DNA from 3 places in the Endozoicomonas sp. 4G genome. Region 1 is predicted to be linked to each of the others. Evidence: predicted binding sites of a transcription regulator. Region 1 holds the regulator's gene; each other region holds the start of a gene.
What was found. Region 1 encodes sigma-54, which starts transcription at its own class of promoters, with help from an activator protein. Its sites were predicted from a motif close to TGGCACNNNNNTTGCTNT; they were not measured.
Positions count from the first base shown of each region.

Region 2: a site for sigma-54 is predicted at 1,808-1,825, ahead of glnA (glutamate--ammonia ligase). Genes of this name have one in related genera too.
Region 3: a site for sigma-54 is predicted at 1,620-1,637, ahead of glnK (P-II family nitrogen regulator). Genes of this name have one in related genera too.

Region 1 is NZ_CP082909.1:4,038,901-4,042,165, forward strand. It holds gene lptB (LPS export ABC transporter ATP-binding protein) at 1-365, shown strand, start outside; gene K7B67_RS15750 (RNA polymerase factor sigma-54) at 545-1,999, shown strand; gene raiA (ribosome-associated translation inhibitor RaiA) at 2,194-2,505, shown strand; gene K7B67_RS15760 (PTS sugar transporter subunit IIA) at 2,520-2,972, shown strand.
Region 2 is NZ_CP082909.1:4,263,779-4,267,043, forward strand. It holds gene K7B67_RS16700 (dihydrofolate reductase) at 1-52, opposite strand, end outside; gene thiI (tRNA uracil 4-sulfurtransferase ThiI) at 64-1,524, opposite strand; gene glnA (glutamate--ammonia ligase) at 1,886-3,265, shown strand, end outside.
Region 3 is NZ_CP082909.1:4,594,977-4,598,241, forward strand. It holds gene K7B67_RS18100 (ammonium transporter) at 1-1,038, opposite strand, end outside; gene glnK (P-II family nitrogen regulator) at 1,160-1,498, opposite strand; gene K7B67_RS18110 (accessory factor UbiK family protein) at 1,841-2,104, shown strand; gene K7B67_RS18115 (hypothetical protein) at 2,392-2,793, shown strand; gene K7B67_RS18120 (hypothetical protein) at 2,790-3,265, shown strand, end outside.

The DNA.
Region 1 (3,265 bases):
TGCTGGAAGAATTCAATATCAATCATATCAGGGATAACCTGGGGATGAGCCTTTCCGGTGGTGAAAAGCGCAGGGTGGAAATTGCCCGGGCGCTCTGTACTGACCCCAAATTTATCTTGCTTGATGAACCCTTTGCCGGTGTTGATCCCATTTCTGTTGGCGACATCAAGGCTATTATCACGCACCTGAAAGTGCGCGGTATCGGAGTCCTGATTACCGATCATAACGTCCGGGAAACGCTGGATATCTGCGAAAAAGCTTACATTGTCAGTGAAGGAACTATTATTGCTGAAGGTGACAGTCAGACTGTTCTGTCTAACCAGAAGGTTCGTGACGTCTATCTTGGGCACCAGTTTAGCCTCTGACCAGCTTCCGGGTGCTGAATCCACTTTCCCGAAGCAGCAGATATGATTATAATCGCGATGACATGGAGAGTAGCCCAATCATAATAATGAGCAGGCACTGAGAAATAACTGCCGGGGGTTAATGGCACCAAACCAGCCCCCTCAGCGCAGACATAGAAGTAAAGGTATGCGATCGCCCTATGAAGCCATCCTTACAGCTAAAAATGGGCCAGCAGCTGACCATGACACCTCAGCTGCAACAAGCCATAAGGCTTCTACAACTTTCCACTCTGGATCTTCAGCAGGAAATCCAGGAGGTCCTGGAGTCCAACCCTATGTTGGAGTCTGAGGAGTCTGTTGAAGAACCCTCAGTATCCCGTGATGAAGGGGAGCAACCCGTTGACTTCAATGAAAAAGCAGAACAGACCCCGGAACCGGAAGAACCCGAGTGGGCTGACAGCATACCCAATGACCTGCCTGTTGACTCCGGATGGGACGATGTCTATTCCAGCCTGCCTGCCACAAGCAATGAAGAACTTGACCCTTTTGCCCGCTCCCGGATCTCTGAATCCCTTCAGGACTACCTGGAATGGCAGTTAAACCTGACCCCCATGACAGACAGAGACAGACTACTGGGTCTGGCTGTTATCGAAGCCACCAACAATGATGGATACCTGACTCACTCCCTGCAGGAGATTTATCTGTCACTACAACAACAGATAGACGATCTGGCGTTTGAAGAGCTTCAGGTCATGCAACGACGGACTCTTCACTTTGATCCGGTGGGCTGCACCAGCAGCAACCTGAAAGAATGCCTCGAAGTTCAACTCAACCAACTGCCACAAGAAACCCACTTCCTGAAAGAAGCCCACCTGCTGATCCAGAATCACCTACAGGCACTGGCCAGCCGTGACTACGCTCAGATCATGCGCCGTACCCGTCTTAAAGAGCATCAACTGAGGGAGGCTCTTAGTTTGGTTCAGAGTCTCAACCCAAGGCCGGGAGCCAAAATCGGCCAGACGGAAACAGAATACGTCACCCCCGACATTTCAGTTGTCAAAATCAAGGATCGCTGGGTGGTTGAACTGAACTCAGAGTCTCTGCCCAGGCTTCGTATCAATGACAGTTACGCGGCCATGGTTCAACGCGCTAATAACAGTCGGGACAATGTATTTATGAAAAACCAGTTGCAGGAAGCTCGCTGGTTTCTGAAAAACTTACAAAGTCGTAACGAAACCCTGCTAAAAGTCGCCAACAAAATCATTGAATTCCAGAAAGAGTTCCTGGAGCAGGGTGAACAGGCTATGAAGCCCCTGGTGCTGGCTGACATTGCTCAGGCGGTGGACATGCACGAGTCCACTATTTCCAGGGTCACTACCCAGAAATACCTGCACACTCCAAGAGGCGTATTTGAACTGAAATACTTTTTCTCCAGCCACGTCAGCACAGATTCTGGCGGAGAGTGCTCATCTACCGCTATCAGAGCCCTGATTAAAAAACTGCTATCCGATGAAAACCCGAAAAAACCACTGAGCGACAACAAAATTGCCGGTTTACTCGGGGACCAGGGAATCAAAGTGGCCAGGAGAACCATCGCCAAATATCGCGAATCAATGAATATTCCGCCATCGAATGAACGTAAGCAACTTATCTGAGCCTTCAGCGGTTGAGGTGGTAAGCCTTTAGCGGTGGAGGTAAACGATCCTTTATACCACAAATCGGCCCTTAGATTTTTTGTCTCAGAACAGCGCCAACTGTCATTGACAGTGATAGACTTTCAATCAGGGCTGCCCATACAATCCCGGGGGCAGTCCTATGTCGAGAATCGGGATCAGCAGGAGAGCGTTACATGCAAGTCAACATCAGTGGACATCATGTAGAGGTGACTGAGGCTCTGAAAGATTATGTCACCAAAAAACTCGACCGCCTTGGCGCACACTTTGATCAGATTACGAACGTTCAGGTCACCCTGAGTGTTGGGAAATTGAATCATAAAGTGGAAGCGACTCTGCACGTACGTGGAGCGGATATCAATGCAACCGCCGAGGCTGAGGACATGTACGCTGCCATTGATGACATGTCTGACAAACTGGATCGGCAACTGGTGAAACACAAAGAGAAGACGCTTGACCGGCTGCAGGGTGCCAGCGGCCGTCTGTAAGCATCGATCGTTGTATGATTATCGAAAACATTCTTACCCCCGGGCGCACCCTTTGCGATGTGCAGGGGGCCAGCAAAAAGAAAATCCTGGAAATCATTGCACAAATCATCAGTGAACATGTTCCCGCTATCAACGCCAAGGATCTGTTTAACAAGCTGATTAACAGGGAGCGGCTCGGGACCACCGGTTTGGGCAAGGGAATAGCCTTACCCCACTGCCGCTCCAGTGCCTGTCAGCAACCCACCGGACTTCTGATGAAACTGTCAGAACCTGTTAACTTTGACTCTGTGGATAAGCAGCCGGTCGACCTGGTGTTCGCGCTCATTGTTCCGGAAGAAAACGATCAGGAGCATCTGGATATATTGCAAGCCGTGGCTGAGCGTTTTCAATCGGAAGTGCTATTGAGCCAGATGCGAGCTGCAGAAACCCCGGAAGCACTTTACAACATCATTTGTCGCCCCGTTTAAAGTAGCTAAAAAACATTTTGTGTGCTCCTCTGGCAACAGAAAGAGCAGGCAAAATGTTTTCTACTCCGTAATATCCTGCCAGCTCTGCCGGTTCAGTGGGATAGACCGCCCCAAAAATCTGTCCCGAAAAATCTTGCTTTCGGGCTCTCAAAAACTACTCTTGAAACAATTTTCTCAACTCCCTACTCTTAAGTGAGTGTTGATGACAAGGTGACTTGAAAATGCCCCATGAACCATTTCCTGCCCCTCAACTGATCGGTCAATATCGACAGTTTGGTGAGTTAGGACCAGCA
Region 2 (3,265 bases), 220 kb from region 1:
TGATGCCAATGGCATGATTTTGAGCAACGGCGGCAATCATGGCAATTTTCATAATGTTATAGGTCACTTTTTCTCTGGGTTATAAACACCGACATTCTCATGCCCTTCATCACGGAGGTGCATGGCGTGCAACTGACTCATCACGCCTTTTTCGCAATACAGCAGGTAGTGCTTCTTTTTATCCAGTTCAACAAACTTTGTCCTGAGCCGGTAGAAAGGAATCGTCATTACTTCACGGTCAGCAAGAGCGAAGGGTTTGATCTCTTCTTCTTCCGGGTGGCGGATATCAATAATAATGTCGTTTTCTTCCGTGGTCTCAAACACCTCCACCTCTTCACGGGTCAAGTCATCGGCAATGATGTCAGAGACGGAAACCTTACGACGATCGGCAACGGCTGCGTCCAGTATGGCGAAATCAAAGCGGGCTTCTTCGGCTGCAATTTTTTCCGGCCTGGCTCGGGTGGTTGGGTTTTTTGAGATGACCGCACAGTACTCGGGAATGTTTTTCACCAACTCTTCAGCACCGATCTTAACTGAAATATCAATGATGTCCTGCTTGTCCATGGCAATCAGCGGGCGCAGTACAAGATGATCGGTAGCCGCATCAATCACCGCCAGGTTCGTCAGTGTCTGGCTGGACACCTGGGCGACGGCTTCTCCGGTCACCACGGCTTCCACGTACATCTCTTTTGCCACCTGAGTGGCGGCTCTCAACATCATCCGTTTGAGAATCACTCCCATCTGGGAGTTATCTACCTTGGTCAGAATCTCTTCGACGACCCCCTCAAAGGGAACCGTAACAAAGTTGACATTGTGGGACGAGCCGAAGCGGTTCCAGAGATAGTAAGCCACCTCTTTAACCGCCAGCTCATGAGCATGACCACCCAGGTTGAAGAAACAAAAGTGAGTTCTGATACCCCGCTTCATGGTCAGGAAACTTGAAACCGTTGAGTCAAAACCGCCCGAGATAAGCGATAATACCGGCTCCATAGAACCCAGTGGATAACCCCCTAAACCATCACCCCGGTTGGTGACCAGAAAATAACGATCTCCCTTGATCTCAACTTTTACGACAACGTCCGGATTCTTGAGCTTAACGCCAGCCGCCTGTGTGCGGGTATTCAGGCCACCGCCAACGTATCGCTCAACATCGATAGACTGAAAATCATGTTTACCTGAACGCTGGCAGGTGACCCGAAAGGTTTTCCCGGCCAACAGTTCACGATTAACGTCCAGGGCATTATCGAGAATGTCATCCAGATCCGTCAGCGGATACTCAACCACCTGCTGCCAGTAGGCGATGCCGGGAATATGGCTCAACAGATCAGAAACCTGTGCGACTTGCTGAGGATCATCGTGACCGGTGGTCAGCTCGATAAAATCCCAGCTGCCAGTCACCTCAACGTTTTCATCGACCCGCTTGATAACGGTACGAATATTCTTGCGCAGCTGCTTGATAAAACGCTTTCTCACCGGAGGCGTTTTAATGGTAATTTCAGGAAACAGCTTGATGATGAACTTCATAAAAATGTATGCCGGTGCTCTCTGCCGTCAGAAAGAGAACCCGGTCCAGATGCCGGTTAGGAAAAAAGAAACTCCCCGATTATACAGAAGACTTCCAGACACCGGTAATACCGACCGCCAACCACTAAGCGCACCAAACCGAGACGCCAGACAAACTCTGGGCACTATTATTGTGCACCTGTTCAGTTTGATAGGATTCTTTTCAGTGCAATCCCCCACATTCGGCTTATACTCAGGCGTAGCTACGCTCTGGTACTCAGCAAAACCTACTGGTTTGCAATACTGGCATAGCAATTGCTGAGACAATCCTCAACAAGAGCCTGCTCAACAAGAGTCCTAAGTCCTTTTGGAGGAATAATAGATGTCCAAGACCCTGAATTTAATCAAGGATCACGATGTAAAATGGGTTGACCTTCGCTTTACCGATACCCGTGGTAAAGAGCAGCACGTTTCCCTGCCGGTCGGCGAAGTCGACTCTGAGTTCTTCGAACTGGGTAAAATGTTCGACGGTTCCTCCATTGCCGGCTGGAAGGGCATCAACGAATCCGACATGATCCTGATGCCTGATGACAGCAGCTCTGTCATCGACCCTTTCACTGACGAAACGACCCTGAACATCCGTTGCGACATCATCGAGCCTTCCACCATGCAGGGTTATGAACGTGACCCACGTTCCGTAGCCAAGCGCGCTGAAGAGTACCTGAAGTCTACCGGCATTGCCGACACCGCTTTCTTTGGCCCGGAACCTGAATTCTTCGTATTTGACGATGTTAAGTGGAACGTTGATATTTCCGGTGCTTCCTACCAAATCAACTCTGAAGAAGCGGCCTGGTCTTCCAACAAATCTTTCGAAGGTGGCAATATCGGCCACCGGCCAAAGGTTAAGGGCGGTTATTTCCCGGTGCCTCCGGTCGATTCCCTGCACGACATCCGTGCCGCCATGTGTACAGCAATGGAAGCCCAGGGTCTGGGCGTTGAAGTGCATCACCACGAAGTGGGTACTGCGGGTCAGTGTGAAATCGGTGTTAAATTCAACACCATGGTGGCCAAGGCCGACGAAGTTCAAATCCTGAAATACGCTGTACACAATGTTGCTCACGCTTACGGAAAAACGGCAACCTTTATGCCCAAGCCCCTGGTAGGCGATAACGGCAGCGGCATGCACGTTCACATGTCCCTGAGCAAAGACGGTGAAAACCTGTTTGCTGGCGACGGCTATGCCGGCCTGAGCGAAAACGCGCTGTATTACATTGGTGGTGTTATTAAGCACGCGAAAGCAATTAACGCTTTTGCCAACGCTTCCACCAATTCCTACAAACGTCTGATCCCCGGCTTTGAAGCACCGGTTATGCTGGCTTACTCCGCCCGTAACCGTTCTGCTTCTATCCGTATTCCTTACGTCAACAGCCCCAAAGCCCGCCGTGTAGAAGTTCGCTTCCCTGACCCAACGGCTAACCCATACCTGGCGTTTGCTGCGCTGCTGATGGCCGGCCTGGACGGAATTAAAAACAAAATCCTCCCTGGCGACGCGGCAGACAAGGATCTGTACGACCTGCCCGCCGAAGAAGCGGCTGAAATCCCGACGGTTGCAGAAAGCTTCGAAGAAGCCCTGGCGGCCCTGGATGCCGACCGTGAATTCCTGACGGCTGGCAGTGTATTCACCGACGACATGATTGATGCCTACATTGAGCTGAAGAAAGAAGAGTGCGTACAAGTTAGCCAGACCACTCACCCGGCTGAG
Region 3 (3,265 bases), 560 kb from region 1:
CAGCAGACCCCAGAGCCCTGCAACACCATGTACCGAGATCGCACCCACCGGGTCGTCAATCCGCAGCTTGTCCAAAGTCAGGATAGCGAACACGACCAAAGCACCACCGACACCACCGATCAGAGTGGCAGAGAGTGCATCTGGTGCCAGAGGCTCTGCTGTGATGGCTACCAGACCTGCCAGAGCACCATTCAGGGCCATGGTCAGATCGGCTTTGCCAAACAGAATACGAGCGACAATCAGGGCAGCAATAACACCACCTGCAGCGCCAGCATTGGTGTTAACAAAGATCTGGGCGACAGCGTTGGCATTTTCAACGTCTGCCAGTTTCAGCTGAGAACCTCCGTTGAAGCCAAACCAGCCCAGCCACAGGATAAACGTGCCCAAGGTAGCGAGCGGCAGGTTGGCTCCGGGGATTGCATTAACAGCGCCGTCTTTCCCGTATTTACCTTTGCGGGCACCCAGCAGCAGAACACCGGCCAGTGCGGCAGCAGCACCGGTCAGGTGAACGACACCGGAACCGGCAAAGTCCTGAAAGTTAGCCGCGTCCAGAAAACCACCGCCCCATTTCCAGAAACCCTGTACCGGATAGATAAAGCCCGTCATAAAAACGGCAAACAGCAGAAAAGACCAAAGCTTCATGCGCTCCGCAACCGCACCGGAAACGATGGACATTGCTGTTGCAACAAAAACGACCTGAAAGAAAAAGTCTGAGCGTGCAGAATGATAGGGCGCATCAGCACCACCGGCAGTCACCGCCTCAACCGGGTTTTCAGTACCAATCAAAAAACCAGGAACAGGCAGGATACCCCCTTCGTTAGCGCCCGGATACATAATGGCGTAACCACAAAGCAGATACATGGTGCAGGCAATGGCAAACAAGGCGACATTTTTAGTCAAAATCTCGACCGTGTTTTTAGAACGAACCAGACCCGCTTCGAGCATGGCAAAACCGGCTGCCATCCACATTACCAGCGCACCGGACATCAGAAAGTAAAAAGTGTCGAGTGCATACGACACTTGAGCCAGATTTTCCACAGGGCTTCTCCAAAGAAAGTTCAGCAGATAAGTCGTCTTTTGCTATTGGTATTATTTATTGTCATTCGCACACTCTGGGAACCATCAACTTCCTAACCAGGATCTCTTGTCGCTCAGCACATCAGATGGCATCTTCGCCGGTTTCGCTGGTTCTGATCCGAATCGCCTGCTCCAGAGGGGTGACGAAGATCTTTCCGTCACCAATCTTTCCGGTATTGGCCGCCTTGGAAATGGCTTCAATCACCTGATCCAGAAGATCATCGCCAATGGCGATCTCCAGCTTGACCTTGGGTAGAAAGTCAACCACATACTCAGCACCACGGTAGAGTTCGGTATGCCCCTTTTGACGACCAAATCCCTTGACTTCAGTGACCGTGATGCCCTGAACACCAATCTCGGACAGAGCTTCTCGCACGTCGTCCAGTTTAAATGGCTTGATGATGGCTGATACCAACTTCATAAAAGCGCTCCTGAGTGTTGCCTGTTGGCCTGCAGGGAATGTCCGGACATTGTTATTGCGATCGGCGCTCCCAGCCTTGAATATTCAGCGGATCCATGTCCAACTGAGCTTGATGGCTGTTTATGCAGGCACTGTGCCAAATTCTGAAAATCGCCTGTTAATAAGACTCATAGGAGGAAAGAACTGGAATCTCGCTCACTCATTAACTCTCACGCACCAATAAGACACACTTATTTCAGTTGTCGCACAAACATTGTGCACTCCTTTTTGTGCAATGGATCATTAATTGTCTGTGGTATGATCACCGCTGGTTTTTAATGACAAGAATTGCAGGAATCATCGATGATCGATAAAGCCTCTCTTATCGGTAATATTGCCGGCAAAGCAGGTCAGGTTCTGGGTGGGAAGAAAAGCCAGACCCGGGAAGATATTGAGCACAACATCAAGGCCCTGGTGGGCGGTGCCCTGGCCAAATTTGAACTGGTTACTCGTGATGAGTTTGATGCCCAGGTGGCAGTACTGAAGCATACCCGTGAAAGGCTGGAAGCCCTTGAAAAAAAAGTGGCCGATTTGGAAAAAGATGAGCAGTCTGACGCCTGCTGCTGACGTCATTAGCCGTTCTTATTTTTAGGACGGCTAACCCATATCCTCTCAGACTTTACCCTTTTATTACAATTTCGTAATATAAATAATTCAATAAAATCAACAAGTTAAACAATAACAATCGTTAAACCCCTCGTAGTTTTCCCTATAGAGATACCCCTTGCTTGCCTATAGCATTGCGCTTCAAATTAAGACACTTGTCTCAATTATGTGCAGTGTCACTGGCCAAGTCTTTTCAACATGGGCTGGCCCCAAGGACAAATAGTGAACATCTCAGGAGAACTATCACTATGAAACGCTCACTTTCAATCTTTACCCTGCTGATCACCATGATGATGTCTGTTTTTACACAGACCGCTTTTGCCGGTGGTTGGGAACTGCTGGGTGAGAAAAAAGTCAGCCGTCGTGCAGAAGCCGACACCATCCGCGTTGGTCTGAGAGATGGTGCTTTCAAGCGCCTGCAATTCAAGGTCAAGGGCGCTGACGTGGATTTCGACAAAGTGATTGTTCATTACGAGAACGGTCAAAACCGTGAAGTAGCCATTCGCAGCAAAGTGAAAAAAGGCGGTAGCTCCCGTGTTATTGACCTGCCTGGTAAAGCAAGGGCCATTGAAAAAGTAAAATTCTACTACGACACCGAAGGCACAGGACGCGCTCAGGCCAGTGTTCTGCTCCTGGGTAAATCGGCATGATGAAAAAACGACTGTTTACGTTTTTATTGGCACTCACTACTTTTTCACCGGTCTCGACACTGGTCCATGCGGGCTTGTTAGATAATGACCGGGAAGAAGTCCGTGAAGAGCGTCGTGACGACCGCCAGGATAATCGCGAAGAACAACGCGATGACCGTCGGGACAACCGTGACAACCGTCAGGACCATCGTGAAGAGCGTCGCGACGACCGTCAGGATAACCGTGAAGAGCAACGGGATGACCGTCGGGACAATCGCGAAGAACGCCGTGACGACCGTCAGGACAATCGTGAAGATCGTCATGACAATAGAGAAGACAGAAGAGACGATCGGCAAGACAATAGGGAAGACAGAAGAGACGATCGTCAAGATCGCCGTGATGATGGCTGGAATGACCGCCGTGATGACCGCTGGGACGGCCCAAACGTCATCAAGAAGCACCGGGTCGTGGTAGCCCCAAGAAAAAGGGTGAT